Regions from separate parts of the Psychrobacillus sp. FSL K6-4615 genome, predicted to be linked through region 4. Evidence: riboswitches for the same ligand, from Rfam matches in the RefSeq annotation. Region 4 holds a riboswitch; each other region holds the start of a gene.
The links. Region 4 has a riboswitch for S-adenosylmethionine ahead of MKX53_RS08035 (MetQ/NlpA family ABC transporter substrate-binding protein). Riboswitches for the same ligand answer to the same signal wherever they lie in the genome.

Region 1 (3,654 bases), 1.9 Mb from region 4:
AAAACTAACTTTTACTGCATTGTTTTACTATTGGACAGCCAATCAATAAAAACGAGCAAATTCATCTAGAATTTACTCGTTTTTTTAAAAGAAAATAGATGCTCTATACTCAATATGTGCCCAGGAAGTATATAAAAATGTAACGTGAACAATGAGTTAGGGTGACTTAAAAGAATGAATAATACTGCTGATTTCCGTTTCAGGTGGCCGCTTTCCGCGGGCATTGCCTTAGCCTCCTCGTTACGCTGCGAGGTCTTCACCTAACGCTTTTTCCGCTGGAGTCGCCAAAATGTGTAGTACTTAACTTTAAGATATTGCAGCCTTTCGCTTAGATGATATGAGTCGCCCAAGCTAATATAGTGATAAAATTGTCTGTTGAATTAGGGATACTACTCTGTAATACTTTTCTCTAAACTTACTTACCTAGTTCTAAGAGTTGCAGAAGGGCGACGGGCAGATAAAGCCATAAGATTACTGAAAAAAAGTGATATTGGTTGTGACCAAATCACAACCAATATCACTAAAAATTCAATCGGTAATCATATAGCAAGACATTTGTCCAAAGTCCCTCGAAAACGAAAGAAACAGTTTTGACCTTCAAGGGATGGGCGCCTTTATACCTGGATTCTCTTATATTAATCTTTAAACAGATTAAACCACCCTTTGTATTTGAACCAACTAAGCATAGAGAAAGCGATGAGGACCATAGCACCTAGTACTACGAAATAACTATATTTCCACTCAAGTTCAGGCATGTTTGCAAAGTTCATACCATATACTCCAACAATGAACGTTAAGGGTATAAAAACAGTTGATACAATCGTTAAGATCATCATGATACGGTTCATCCTACTAGAGTTTATCGACATATGACTATCACGTATATCAGCTGTCAGCTCTCGATTAGATTCAATCATTTCCGTCAGTCTTATTAAATGATCATAAATATCTGCAAAGTAGGTGTGTTCCGTTTGCTGTAAATTCATTCGTTCTGAATTTAATATTCTATAAAGTAAATCTCGCATAGGAATAACTGTACGTCTTAAACGTAACAAATCTCCTCGTAGATCAAACACTGAATCCATAGAAAAATGGCGCATATCATAAGATAACTTGTCCTCTACAGCATTTAAATAGCCTTCAATTTTATAGACAATCGGAAAATAGGCATCCACTACTTTATCGATGATATTATAAGTTGCATGGATAGCACCTCTATCCCAGCCCTGTGAATTTTGTCTAATACGCTCCCGTGCTTGCTCCATTTCATGCATCGGATGGAAATGAAATGACACTACATAGTCTTGACCAACAAATATGTCTAACTCTTCCGCTTCTAAGGTTTCCTCATTGAAAGAATGTAAAACAAAGAAGTTATAACCATCATAATAGTCCACTTTAGGACGCTGTAGCCTTTGTAAGCAATCCTCAATTGCCAGTGGATGAAAACGAAAGAAAGAACTAAGCAAATGTTCTTCTTCTTTAGTTGGCTCGGCAATGTCAATCCAGTACCATTCAAACTTTCTCCGTTTTATATCTTCTATAGGAAAGTCATTTACTATTTCATGATCGGTCGTTATGCCAATCGTATGGATCATACATACCCCTCTTTTCATCACTATCTCTTTTCATATTATCTCATAGTCTTCATATTATTAATGTACCTAAAAAACAGAGGAAATGAAAAGAAAATTATGATGCTTCCACCATTAAAAAAAGTATATTCTAAATAAAAAGAAAATAATGGTTGACTTAGGTAATTTCTATTTGTATACTAGGTATTAATCAAATAAAACAAATTTCTTATCAAGAGAGGTGGAGGGACTTGGCCCTATGATACCTCAGCAACAGGCAAAAATTTGTACTGTGCTAATTCCAGAAGCGTTATGCTTGAAGATAAGAAGAGACTAATTCACCGATGACGTGTAAACCTCTTCTTGTTTCTAAGAAGGGGTTTTATTTGATTTTAACTATAAAAAATAGGGGGAGAAATCAATATGTCATCGGAATTACTAAAAGCATTCAACACATTGAAGGAAAAGCAGTGGGTAGATTTAACACACACATTTGGAGCTAATTCACCACATTTCGCCGCTTTTAAAGCAGCTGAAATCGACACATTGTTTAATCATGATGATGGATTCTTTGCACAAAGCTTTCAATTTGCAGGACAGTACGGCACACATATAGATGCACCTATACATTTTGTAAGGGATACGCGTTACTTAGAAGAACTCGAATTGAAAGAATTGGTATTACCATTAGTCGTCATTGATCAGTCAAAGGAAGCGGCTGAAGATAATGATTTTACTTTATCGGTGGATGACATTTTCACATTTGAAAAAGCTCACGGAAAAATCGAAGAAGGCTCATTTGTCGCTCTTAGAACCGATTGGAGTAAACGTTGGCCAGACGAAAAGGAATTTAACAATAAGGATGCAGCGGGTAATAATCACGCGCCGGGTTGGGGATTAGAAGCTTTAAAGTTTTTATTTCAAGAACGAAAGATTAAAGCTATAGGACACGAAACATTCGACACGGATTCAAGTGCGGACTATCTAAAAAACGGCGGATTACACGGAGAATATTATGTGCTTGAACAAGACACTTACCAAATAGAATTATTGACGAACTTAGATAAGCTCCCTGCAACAGGAGCCATTATTTTCAATATCGTCCCGAAGCCAGAAAAAGCCTCTGGATTCCCAGTTCGATCATTTGCAATCTTACCATAAAAGGAGCGAGATAAATGGACAGTTCAAACAGCTATTCAAGCACCATTTCGAGAGGGCCATGTAGGAAGTTTGTTAAGACCAGAAAGTTTACTGGCGGGCTTTAGACTTCTTTGAACACAGAAGCAACTCAATATGTTCTACTTGAGCAGTTGAGTATTAGTCCGCATTGCAGATTTGCTTCTACACATCATGGTAATAAGCTGACAGAAGAACAGCGTTATAAAAAGTTAAAATACATTGTTGATATTTCTAGAGAAGTTTGGAGATAATCCGTGTAAGATCTCGACTACTTTCCATACTCATTTGTAGAATACTGTAGCTGAGTAAAAATATAACTTTCTTTTTCGGATCTCATTTGATAATGAGAAAGAAAGTAAAGGTTTAAACATAAATGAAATGCCAAGGGAATAAACCCTTGGCATTTCATTTGTTTTCATTATTTTCTTTCTGCTTTTAAAGCCTTAAACAGTGAAATAATCATAAGCAACATTATGAATGAAAATGGTAAGGCGGCAATAATAATTGTATTTTGTAATGCCGCTAATCCATTAACGGATAACAAAATAATAGCGATTACGGATAATGTGATTCCCCAAGCGAGCTTCACTCTGTTCGGTGGAGTCAGTGACCCGTTGGTCGACTGCATACCAAGAACGAAAGTGGCCGAATCTGCCGAAGTAATGAAAAAGGAAGCAATTAATAACACCGCAAAAACAGAAATACCTGTAGAGAAAGGCATCACATGGAACATTTCAAAAATAGTCAATTCAGTAGATGCTTGTGCTAAATCAGCAATGCCTCTCTTCTGAAAGTCAATGGCTGTTGTACCAAAAGCTGAAAACCAAAATGTTCCCAGTAAAGTAGGTGCTACAAGAACACCTGTAACAAACTCCCGTATTGTGCGACCTTTAGATACTCG
Region 2 (3,654 bases), 2.0 Mb from region 4:
CCATAAACCAATCCCGTACGGCTAATTCATCTTTTATGTCTGCAAGTTCTTCCCATTTATCTTGTAAAGTCATATTTCCACACCTAACTTTGCGTCAATAATTTTTATCACATCGTGGAAGTTCTCAAAAGGTTCATAGGGAATATTCAATTCATCGCATTTTTCGATTAAGAAATCCCTCGCAATAACGACATCACCTAATTTTGCTGCTTCAAGATCAGTGATGGAATCCCCAATCACAACGCTCACAGCATCTTGGTCAAGAAGGGTACGAATAATAGAGGGTTTACAGCAACCACAGCCTTGGCTAGTACATTGATCATCACAGCTATACGGAAACTCAATGTGAATTGTATCCTTGGAAAATTGGGATGTATTACAATAGACTCCTGTAAATGGCCCGAATGGTTCTAGTAGCTTGTGGACAAAAAAGTCTATGCCACCACTTACGATGTAGAGTGGTATGTTGTGTTTTTTTGCATAGGAGACAAATTCACTAAACCCATCACGGATGACTGCCTGCTTAAGCACAAAAGAGATAATGTCATCTTTTGACTCAACAGGAAGGAGTGTGAACATTTTTGCTACACCATCTCGTATGGAAATTCGTTGTCCTAAAATATCATCTTTAATAGATGTCCATTCTGGTGGAGCAAACTCTTTCATGATTGCCATAATGTTATCCTGATTGGTAATAGTTCCATCGAAGTCACAAAAAACTACAAGATTACTCATATTATCACCTCCATAATTCAAGTGCTGTGTTTAATTCACTCTGGGTTTTAGCTGCTTCTTCTAATGGAATACCTTCCAAAACAGCCGATACTGCCTGTCTAAAAGCCAAACCTCCTCCGGTTGCACCGGCCGGATGACCGTGTACTCCACCCCCGGCATTAATGATGCTGTCGATTCCATAGTCATTCATTAACAGTGGTACTAGACCAGGGTGAATGCCTGCAGAAGGCACCGGAAAGCTTTGTTTTACTTCACTAGGCTTTGTTAGTTCTTTCCCTAAAGAAAGAGCTACAGATTTTTCAAGTGCAACACTGCCATAAGGAGAAGGGAATAATGAAAAATCTGCTCCTGCATAGCGGGTAAGTTTACCAAGAACAAGTGCCGTGGAAACTCCATAAAATCCTGAGGACGTGAATGCTCCGCTATAAGCCGGATGAGCCATGAGTGGTAATTGAATCTCTTCGTCCTCTGCTAACTCCTGAAGAACGTCTAAACCGTATGCATGAACATTAAATAAGAGTGCATCTGCTCCAAGTTCCCGTGCTTTTTTGGCCTTGTCCTTTAGTTTGAATGTACGTCCCGACAAATTTACTGCGTATAGAGTACGATGACCAGTTTCTTCATAGACTTGTCTTAATACCTCTCGACCAGTAGTGATACGTGTTTCAAAAGAAGTGAGTGGATTGTCAAATAGGATTTCGTCATCTTTTACAAGGTCAACTCCACCAAGTGCTTGTTGCTTCAGTTGTTGCGCTAGGTACTCGATATCTCTTCCAATGACACCTTTGAAGATACTCATGATGAGTGGACGTTCATAAACTCCCAATCTTTCTCGGATACCTTGAATGCCGAAGCGAGGGCCAGGGAAATGGGATAATATATTTGTGTCAAATTCTAAATCCAATAATTTTACTTCTCCATCCAGAGATAGTTTGCCGAAAACGGTAGTTAAAATTGCTGGTATATCTGCTGAAAAATTTGCGGCAGGATAGAATACTTTAATTTCTCCTTTAATTCTTTCCGGATGAATGGGGTGAAGAATATTTTCAAATTCAGTAACCGATCGTACAGTTCCTTTATGTTTTTTTAGCTGTTCCTGTTCTAAAAAAGCTAAATTGGTCCAAGAACCAATAGTCAATCCAAGAGCAATATCATCCGCTTTTTTTTCAAAAGAACCAGACTTTCCGTATAGTTGATAGTGCGCAGTAATTCCACTCATTTTTTCACTCCTAATATTAGAAAAGCGTAAGTGTCTAGGCGCTAGAGCTAGACAGATAATATAAAAAACCTCTTCAAATAAGAAGAGGTTAATAGCTTAACAACTTCTTATCTCTCAGCCATTTGACTGCAAGAATTAGCACCGTGTTCATAATTGAATCGGTTGCCGGGTATCATAGGGCTTGTCCCTCCACCTGCTCTAAATAAGAAAAAATATTCAGTTTGTATTTAATAAATTATATTGATTATTCCATGCATTAAAAATTCTGTCAACAAGAAATTGAAAAATTATCATTATTCAAAATTGTATTGACATAGCTTTTTCTAATATGCTAGGATTCTAAACAAACATCATAGTTGTACCGCACTCTTATCAAGAGCAGGCAGAGGGATAATGGCCCGATGACGCCCAGCAACCGACCGTAATACCGTTGTGAGACGGGGCGCTTTATGCGCCGGAATGTAAAATTCCGTAAGGCACGGTGCTAATTCCATCAGAAAGTTTACTTTCTGAGAGATAAGAGGTTCAGAATCTCTTATTCTAAGCCTCTTTCTTTTGGAAAGAGGTTTTTTATTTTGTAAATGAGAGGACGATCATAATGGCGGTAGTAGCAATGAAAGAATATGAATCATTAACTAAAGAAACGGTAATTTCACTGGTGATAGAGTTATCATTATTTTCTAGCGAAGCTCCATTAGTTTGCGAAGAGATTGGTGATGGAAATCTAAATTATGTATTCCGTGTAACAGATGGATCCGGTGAGAAAGGCATTATTATTAAACAGGCCTTACCCTATGCAAAGGTCATCGGGGAGAGCTGGCCACTTACTTTGAAAAGGGCAAAGATCGAAGCTAGTGCATTACAAAAACATGGAGAATACGCAGTTGGATTAGTCCCAAAAGTCTATGCAACTGATGAAAGCTTAGCAATCACAATCATGGAAGATCTGTCTCATCTTGAAATAGTTCGTGAGGGCTTGATAAAAGGAAAGTCCTATCCTAAATTATCAACCGATATTGGCGAATATCTAGCCTTAACACTTTTCAATACTTCTGACTTTGTACTCCACCCCTTTGAAAAAAAGTCACTTGTTGTAGAATTTTCTAACCCCGAGCTATGTAAGATCACAGAAGACTTAATCTTTACAGATCCTTTTTTTGATCATGAAACAAATGACTTTGAACCAGCATTACAAGCAGAAGTGGAAGCTATTTGGAATAACAACTTGTTGAAATTGGAAGTAGCCAAGCTAAAAAGAAGTTTTTTGACGGAAGCCGAAGCTTTGTTACATGGGGATCTTCATACCGGAAGTATATTTGCGAGTGAAGCGGAAACGAAAGTAATTGACCCGGAATTTGCATTTTACGGCCCAATTGGATTTGATATTGGCTTATTTTTGGGGAACTTAATAGTTCAATCCTTTACGCGTCAAGATGACCAACGGGATGCTATACATACCCATATACAGAATACATGGAACACATTTTGCGCTAAATTTTCAGAGTGTTGGAAAAAAGGAGAGTCCGATTTATATAAAAGTATAGAAGGCTATGAGGCATTTGTGCTAGAAAAAATATTCCATGATTCCGTAGGGTTTGCAGGCTGTGAGCTAATTCGTAGAACGATTGGACTAGCACATGTGAAAGACTTAGATAGTATTGAAAACCATGAGCAACGAATTTTAACCAAAAAACAAACGC
Region 3 (3,654 bases), 800 kb from region 4:
GATTTAAGTTGTCTGCATCAAAGTCCAAATAATCCACTCATTATAGAAGACGAAGTAACTATTGGACATCAAGTCACTTTACATAGTTGCACAATACGTAAAGGTGCATTAATAGGGATGGGATCCATTATTTTAGATGGAGCTGAAATTGGAGAAGGTGCATTCATCGGAGCAGGTAGTCTAGTACCTCCTGGCAAGAAGGTACCTCCCAATTCTTTGGCACTAGGAAGCCCTGCAAAAGTCGTTCGTGAGCTAAACGATGAAGATAAGGCCGATGTCCAAAGAATTATCCGAGAATATGTAGAAAAAGGACAATACTATAAATCCCTTCAAAAATAACATTTGTTAGTGATTATTTGTCTTGATTGATCGATTAATAACTTTCATCGATCGATTTTATGACTCAATCGATCGATTATTGGCATCCATTGATCAATTCTTATTATATTCCCCATGAAAAAAGGCTTTCCCTTATAGGAAAGCCTTTTTTGTTCATACTATTATAATCCAGCCATTTGTTTTAATTGTGCAGCTTTATCTGTTTTTTCCCATGGCACATCAATGTCTGTACGACCAAAGTGACCATAAGCAGCAGTTTGTTTGTATATTGGACGGCGTAGATCTAGCATTTTAATAATTCCTGCTGGACGAAGGTCGAATAGTTCACGAATATATGAAACTAATTTCACTTCTTCTACTTTTCCAGTACCAAAAGTTTCTACAGCAATGGAAACAGGTTTAGCTACACCAATTGCATAAGCAAGTTGTACTTCACAACGATCAGCAAGACCAGCGGCAACAATATTTTTAGCAACATAGCGTGCAGCGTATGCAGCAGAACGGTCTACTTTTGTTGGATCTTTACCAGAGAATGCTCCCCCACCATGACGAGCGTATCCACCGTAAGTATCTACGATAATTTTACGTCCTGTTAAACCAGCATCTCCTTGTGGTCCACCAATTACAAAGCGTCCAGTTGGATTGATAAAGTATTTTGTATTTTCATCTATTAAATTTGTAGGAACAATCGGATTGATCACTACTTCTTTAATATCTTTTTGAATTTGTTCTAACGTAATTTCCGGATGGTGTTGAGTAGATATAACTATTGTATCGATATGAACCGGATTATTGTTCTCATCATACTCTACAGTTACTTGTGTTTTTCCATCTGGACGAAGATAATCTAAAGTTTCATCTTTACGGACTTGTGCCAATCGATGAGCTAGTTTATGCGCTAAACTAATTGGTAACGGCATAAGCTCTGGAGTTTCATTACATGCATAACCAAACATTAAGCCTTGGTCTCCTGCTCCAATTGCATCTATATCAGAATCGCTCATTGATCCTTCTCTTGCTTCTAACGCTTGATCTACACCCTGTGCAATGTCAGGTGATTGTTCATCAATAGAAGTTAGCACAGCAGAAGTTTCTGAGTCAAAACCATACTTCGCACGTGTATAACCAATTTCTTTAATAGTAGAACGAACTACTTTAGGAATATCTACATAAGTAGATGTAGTAATTTCTCCAGCAACTAATACTAACCCTGTTGTTACACTCGTTTCACAAGCTACACGAGCATTTGGGTCTTCTGCTAGAATTGCATCTAGAATTGCATCAGAGATTTGATCACAAATTTTATCTGGATGTCCCTCTGTCACTGATTCTGACGTAAATAATCGACGTTGTGTCATAGATTGTTCCTCCTATATCCCGCGAGATTTCTCTCAAGAATTGATACGGTACTCATTCCCATGTCAAGCCATTCAAAATGTTTCATGCATTTTCTTCACATAATAGTACATGTAAGTTAAATGCATTGAAGTTAACTTGAAGCCGTTTCGGACTTGGCACACAAGGATAAAGGGCGATGTTCAATAAAAAAACCTCTCACTCACGTAAATATACATGAGGAAAGGTATTAGTATCATAAGCACCTTTCACTCTTATCAATCAAGGAATTTCACCTTGTCTCAGGTTTGGCACCTTTGTAATAAAGAAAATACTACAGGTTGCCGGGTTTCATAGGGCCTGACCCCTCCACCAGCTCGGGATAAGAGTATCCGTTCAATTTATCATCATACGTAAGTATGTATAATATGTCAACTATTTTTGTTTGTATTTTATACACAAACGAAAAAATTAAAAGTGAATAGTATAGACTAATGAACCTAATGTGTTATACTAATTCACATATCTAGAAAACTTCCTCTTTTGAAGAGGAAATATAAAAAAAGGATGGTATATTCAAAATGAATTCAATCGAAACAGTGAGTGAACTGAAAGCATTGTTAGCAGGAAATAACGTTAGCAGCCAATTGTCAGTGCCACAACTTGTGGAAAAAGCTACAACAAGAGGAGAAGCAGTACTAACTTCTACTGGTGCAGTTAAAGCTGAAACAGGAAAATATACTGGCCGTTCTCCCCAAGATAAGTATATAGTAGATGAAGCTATTTCTAAAGACAAAATCGATTGGGGCTCAGTAAACCAACCAATTTCTTCTGACATTTTCGATGCATTATATAAAAAAATGATTAACTTCCTAAACAAACAAGATGAAATATTCGAGTTTAAAGGATATGCAGGAGCAGACAAAGAATCACGTTTAGGTATTCAAATTATTAACGAATACGCTTGGCATAACCTTTTCGCTCATCAGCTATTCATACGACCAACACAAGAAGAACTTGCTACTCATACGACTGATTTCACTATTTTATCTGCTCCTAACTTTAAAGCAGATCCAGCGGTAGACGGTACTCACTCAGAGACGTTTATCATCGTATCTATGGAAAAACGCACAGTGCTAATCGGTGGAACTGAGTACGCTGGCGAGATGAAGAAATCGATTTTCTCTATTATGAACTACTTACTACCAGAACAGGACATTTTACCAATGCACTGCTCTGCAAACGTTGGGGATGATGGAGACGTTACATTATTCTTCGGATTATCAGGAACAGGGAAAACTACCCTTTCAGCAGATGCTGGTCGCAAATTAATCGGAGACGATGAGCACGGTTGGTCGGATAACGGTGTGTTCAATATCGAAGGTGGCTGTTACGCAAAATGTATCGACCTAACTCGTGAAAACGAACCACAAATTTGGGACGCGATCTCATTCGGCACGGTCCTAGAAAACGTAGTAGTAGATGCAGAAACTCGCGTAGCTAACTATGCAGATAACTCATTAACCGAAAATACACGTGCTGCATACCCAATTCAATATATCGATAATATTGTTGACCCTTCTGTAGCAGGTCACCCAAATACAATTATTTTCTTAACTGCGGATGCTTTTGGCGTATTGCCTCCGATTAGTAAACTAACGAAAGAACAGGCAATGTACCATTTCTTAAGTGGCTTTACTTCTAAACTTGCTGGTACTGAACGTGGAGTTACATCCCCACAACCAGTATTCTCGACTTGCTTCGGTTCTCCTTTCTTACCATTACATGCAACAGTATATGCAGAAATGCTAGGCAAGAAGATTGACGAGCACGGTGCACAAGTGTTCTTAGTAAACACTGGTTGGACTGGCGGAGAATACGGTGTTGGTAACCGTATGAAGCTGTCATACACACGTACAATGGTTCGTGCTGCTATTGATGGCAAACTAAACAATACTGATACGGAAACAGATACAGTAT
Region 4 (3,654 bases):
TATTCACATAGAACTATCCAAAATAGTTCTATGTATGCAAGTTCTAATAATCTAACTGCTTTAAGCTCAATAATAAACCATCATCTGTAATCTTTTTAACCTTAAATGAATTTAACTTTCTGTCAATTTTTTTATCCGTTTTATCTGCATTACTGAATGAATTTCTTACTGCATCTATTGCATAATTAAGAATTGATAACACACCTGCACTTCCTAATGCCACTCCTATACTTTCGTTCTCTGGAAGATGAGTATCCATAATCTTTCTTACTTCTTTATAATAGTCTCCTTTAATAAGAATATATTCAGATTTTGCCTCTAAACCTGCTAATAACTCAGTTCGATTATGTGCTTCATAAGCTTCTATACCATTCACTTTGTACATAAAAAATCCCCCTTTCAAGTGTCATAATAATAATTTACGAATATAAACAAACTAAAGTTCCGCTTTTTTCTAATTTTATTTATTCGACTAAACCGCTGCGTTAGTTTAAGTGTAACACTTTTAACATAGCTATTTATTTTAACAAAAATGCCGCCCATTAAATGAGGCGGCATTTTCTAATTATGTTAAAGCTGATTAGGTTTATATTTTTTCTTTTCTACCGGATAAAACTGAGTTGCTCCTGTTTCTTCATCAAACTTTCGTTGAAAATCCATACCAATAGTTTCTGCCAACACTAAATCTACTGTAATAACAGGATTTTCCCCTTTCATAAAATGACCACCAAAAATATTGCCATATTGGTCACAGATTGTCCCATGGAAATGTGTTTCGAACTGTCCATCTCTTTGACAGACAACTCCCGTCCCTTGCAAAAACTCGATTGGTCCCTCTTTGACAACGAGGTTATTGTACCATACACCTATGGGTGAATCTTGGTTTGGTATCAAATAAACAAATCCACTTCTTTGAAAACTTCCAAAACAACTAAGAATTGTAGCAGAATTAATTCCATTTACTTTACACAATTCCTCTATTCCTTCTAGCAAATCAGTTCCATATACTAAACGCGCTCCTACTACCTTTCCTAGCTGACCTACTGCAAAGTTTGCTCTTACTCTTGACAACGCTTACACACCCTTTTTGTATAATTATTTATTTTTATTAAACATATACTATTTCGAATGTTATACGCAACTACAAAAAAGTAGGTTGACTTTAATAAGTTGATGTAGTAAATTATATTTTATGAACTGTTGAAAAACTTAATAACTGATATCTCTTATCAAGAGTAGCTGAGGGACTGGCCCTATGAAGCTCGGCAACCATCCACCTAATAATCTATGTGGAAAGGTGCTAAATCCAGCAAAACAATTTTGTTTTGATAGATAAGAGAGGACTAACGTATGTATGCGCCTCTCTTTCTTTTGAAAGAGGGGCTTTTATATTTATACAACGTTCTGAATAATTATTTGGAGGAATGGAAAATGAAGAAATTTGGATTTTTATTGTCAACGGTACTTTTATCAGGAGCGCTTGTAGCTTGTGGAGATGATGCAACTTCAGAAACTAAAGCGATTAATGAGGACAAAATAGTAGTGGGAGTAACTGCTGGGCCACATGAACAAATTGTAGAAGTGGCTGCTAAAGTGGCTGCTAAGGACGGATTAGAAGTTGAGCTTAGAGTTTTCTCTGACTATATTTTACCTAATACAGCCTTATCGGAAGAGGATTTAGATGCAAATAGCTATCAGCATGAGCCATTCCTAGATACGTTTAACGAAGACCATGGCACAGATTTAGTTCCTGTAGGAAAAACGATATTAAATCCAATGGGTGTCTATTCAGACAAATATGATTCTATAGATGACCTGCCAGATGGAGCAACTTTTGGTATACCAAACGATCCAACAAATGGCGCTCGTGCATTATATATTTTAGAAGAAAATGGCTTTATCAAAATTAAAAAAGATAAAAGAGAATCAGCAAGTATTTATGACATTGAAGAAAACCCAAAAAACCTAGAATTTATTGAACTAGAAGCTGCTCAAATCCCGAAACAACTGAGTGAAGTAGATGCAGCTGCCATCAATACAAACTTTGCACTTGATGCAGGTATTAGTCCAAAAGAGGATTCCATATTACTAGAATCTTCCAATTCTCCTTACGTGAACTATATTGTAGTCCGTGCAGAAAACAAAGATGATCCGACAATCCAAAAGTTTATCAAAGCATATCAATCGGAAGAAGTTAAAAAATTCATCGAAGAAGAGTTTAAAGGTTCAGTTTTACCTAGCTGGGACGAATAATGGAGTCATAAACGTTACCGACTTCGGTAGCGTTTTCTTTAAAAAGAAAGGAAGATCGTGAAATGATTGTATTAGAAAATGTCTCGAAAGAGTTTAATAGTAAAAGTGGAACTGTAAATGCAGTAAAACAAGTCAATATACGGGTAAATCAAGGAGAAATCCACGGTGTTATAGGATATAGTGGTGCTGGAAAAAGCACACTAATTCGTTGTGTAAATTTACTGGAAAAACCTACAGAAGGTAAAGTTTTCATAAACGGCGTCGAACTTACTTCCTTACCCCTCCCTAAATTGCGTAAAACTCGCAATAAAGTTGGCATGATATTTCAAGGATTTAACCTACTTAAAACAGCAACGGTTTATGATAATATCGCCATTCCACTAAAGCTACTCGGCTATAACAAAGACGAGGTAAAAAAACGGGTGGAGCAATATTTAGACATAGTTGGTTTAACTGACAAGCATACAAATTATCCTAACCAGTTATCAGGCGGACAAAAGCAACGTGTTGCTATCGCTCGCGCACTTGCTCAGGAACCTGAAGTATTGCTTAGTGATGAAGCAACCAGTGCACTGGATCCAGAAACAACTGATTCCATCTTAGATTTGCTACTAAAGATCAATCGTGAATTAGGAATTACTATACTCTTAATCACGCATGAAATGAATGTCATTCAAAAAATTTGCGATCATGTATATGTCATGGAAAATGGAGTTATCGTGGAACAGGATACAGCTATCAATCTATTTACGAAGCCTACCCACCCTACTACCAAAAAGTTTTTAAATACAATTAGCCAACGGAATTTATCCAATTCATTGATTGCTCAGTTGAATGTTACTGGCGCAGTCACTCGTTTAACATTTGTAGGGGAAAGTACTGGAAAACCGTTATTGGCAGAAGTTAGTCAAAAATTTAATGTTCAGCCAAACATTTTAACTGCTAATATTATCGAATTGAAGAATGGCATTGTCGGAAATATAGTCGTTCACTTAATTGGCGACAAAGAACAAGTGAAAAACGCTATTAACTATCTAGAAGCACAAGGTGTAGCAACGGAAGAATTGGAGGGACATTCTCATGAGTAGAACAGATCAATTTGTAGAGCAATGGCTACCGATTATTGGTGAATCTGTTGTAGAAACATTTCAAATGGTTAGTATTTCCCTTTTCTTCTCTGTACTAATCGGGATTCCATTAGGTATTTTAATCGTTTTAACTAGACCTGGTCAGGCATTGGCAAATAAGTTTATTTATCAATTAACTAATTTAATCATAAATATTGTACGTTCTATCCCGTTCATTATTTTACTATTCTTCATCTTGCCATTTACAAAACTCATCGTTGGAACAACTATTGGTGTGCAAGGAGTTATCGTGCCATTAGTCATTTATACAGCA

Region 1: another riboswitch for S-adenosylmethionine. It lies ahead of MKX53_RS18150 (cyclase family protein); the one in region 4 lies ahead of MKX53_RS08035 (MetQ/NlpA family ABC transporter substrate-binding protein).
Region 2: another riboswitch for S-adenosylmethionine. It lies ahead of mtnW (2,3-diketo-5-methylthiopentyl-1-phosphate enolase); the one in region 4 lies ahead of MKX53_RS08035 (MetQ/NlpA family ABC transporter substrate-binding protein).
Region 3: another riboswitch for S-adenosylmethionine. It lies ahead of metK (methionine adenosyltransferase); the one in region 4 lies ahead of MKX53_RS08035 (MetQ/NlpA family ABC transporter substrate-binding protein).

The regions. Positions count from the first base shown of each region.
Region 1 is NZ_JBBOYQ010000001.1:3,579,342-3,582,995, reverse strand. Features, by position in the region: gene MKX53_RS18160 (hypothetical protein) at 1-49, shown strand, start outside; gene corA (magnesium/cobalt transporter CorA) at 636-1,598, opposite strand; SAM riboswitch class I at 1,801-1,903, shown strand; gene MKX53_RS18150 (cyclase family protein) at 1,998-2,735, shown strand; partial or broken gene MKX53_RS18145 (5-methyltetrahydropteroyltriglutamate--homocysteine S-methyltransferase) at 2,855-3,004, shown strand; gene MKX53_RS18140 (BCCT family transporter) at 3,172-3,654, opposite strand, start outside.
Region 2 is NZ_JBBOYQ010000001.1:3,630,150-3,633,803, reverse strand. Features, by position in the region: gene MKX53_RS18405 (methylthioribulose 1-phosphate dehydratase) at 1-73, opposite strand, end outside; gene MKX53_RS18400 (2-hydroxy-3-keto-5-methylthiopentenyl-1-phosphate phosphatase) at 70-735, opposite strand; gene mtnW (2,3-diketo-5-methylthiopentyl-1-phosphate enolase) at 740-1,954, opposite strand; SAM riboswitch class I at 2,059-2,163, opposite strand; SAM riboswitch class I at 2,321-2,477, shown strand; gene mtnK (S-methyl-5-thioribose kinase) at 2,553-3,654, shown strand, end outside.
Region 3 is NZ_JBBOYQ010000001.1:2,463,868-2,467,521, forward strand. Features, by position in the region: gene MKX53_RS12245 (gamma carbonic anhydrase) at 1-339, shown strand, start outside; gene metK (methionine adenosyltransferase) at 501-1,697, opposite strand; SAM riboswitch class I at 1,947-2,063, opposite strand; gene pckA (phosphoenolpyruvate carboxykinase (ATP)) at 2,256-3,654, shown strand, end outside.
Region 4 is NZ_JBBOYQ010000001.1:1,667,440-1,671,093, reverse strand. Features, by position in the region: gene MKX53_RS08045 (hypothetical protein) at 44-385, opposite strand; gene MKX53_RS08040 (PPC domain-containing DNA-binding protein) at 571-1,071, opposite strand; SAM riboswitch class I at 1,224-1,339, shown strand; gene MKX53_RS08035 (MetQ/NlpA family ABC transporter substrate-binding protein) at 1,432-2,253, shown strand; gene MKX53_RS08030 (methionine ABC transporter ATP-binding protein) at 2,316-3,341, shown strand; gene MKX53_RS08025 (methionine ABC transporter permease) at 3,334-3,654, shown strand, end outside.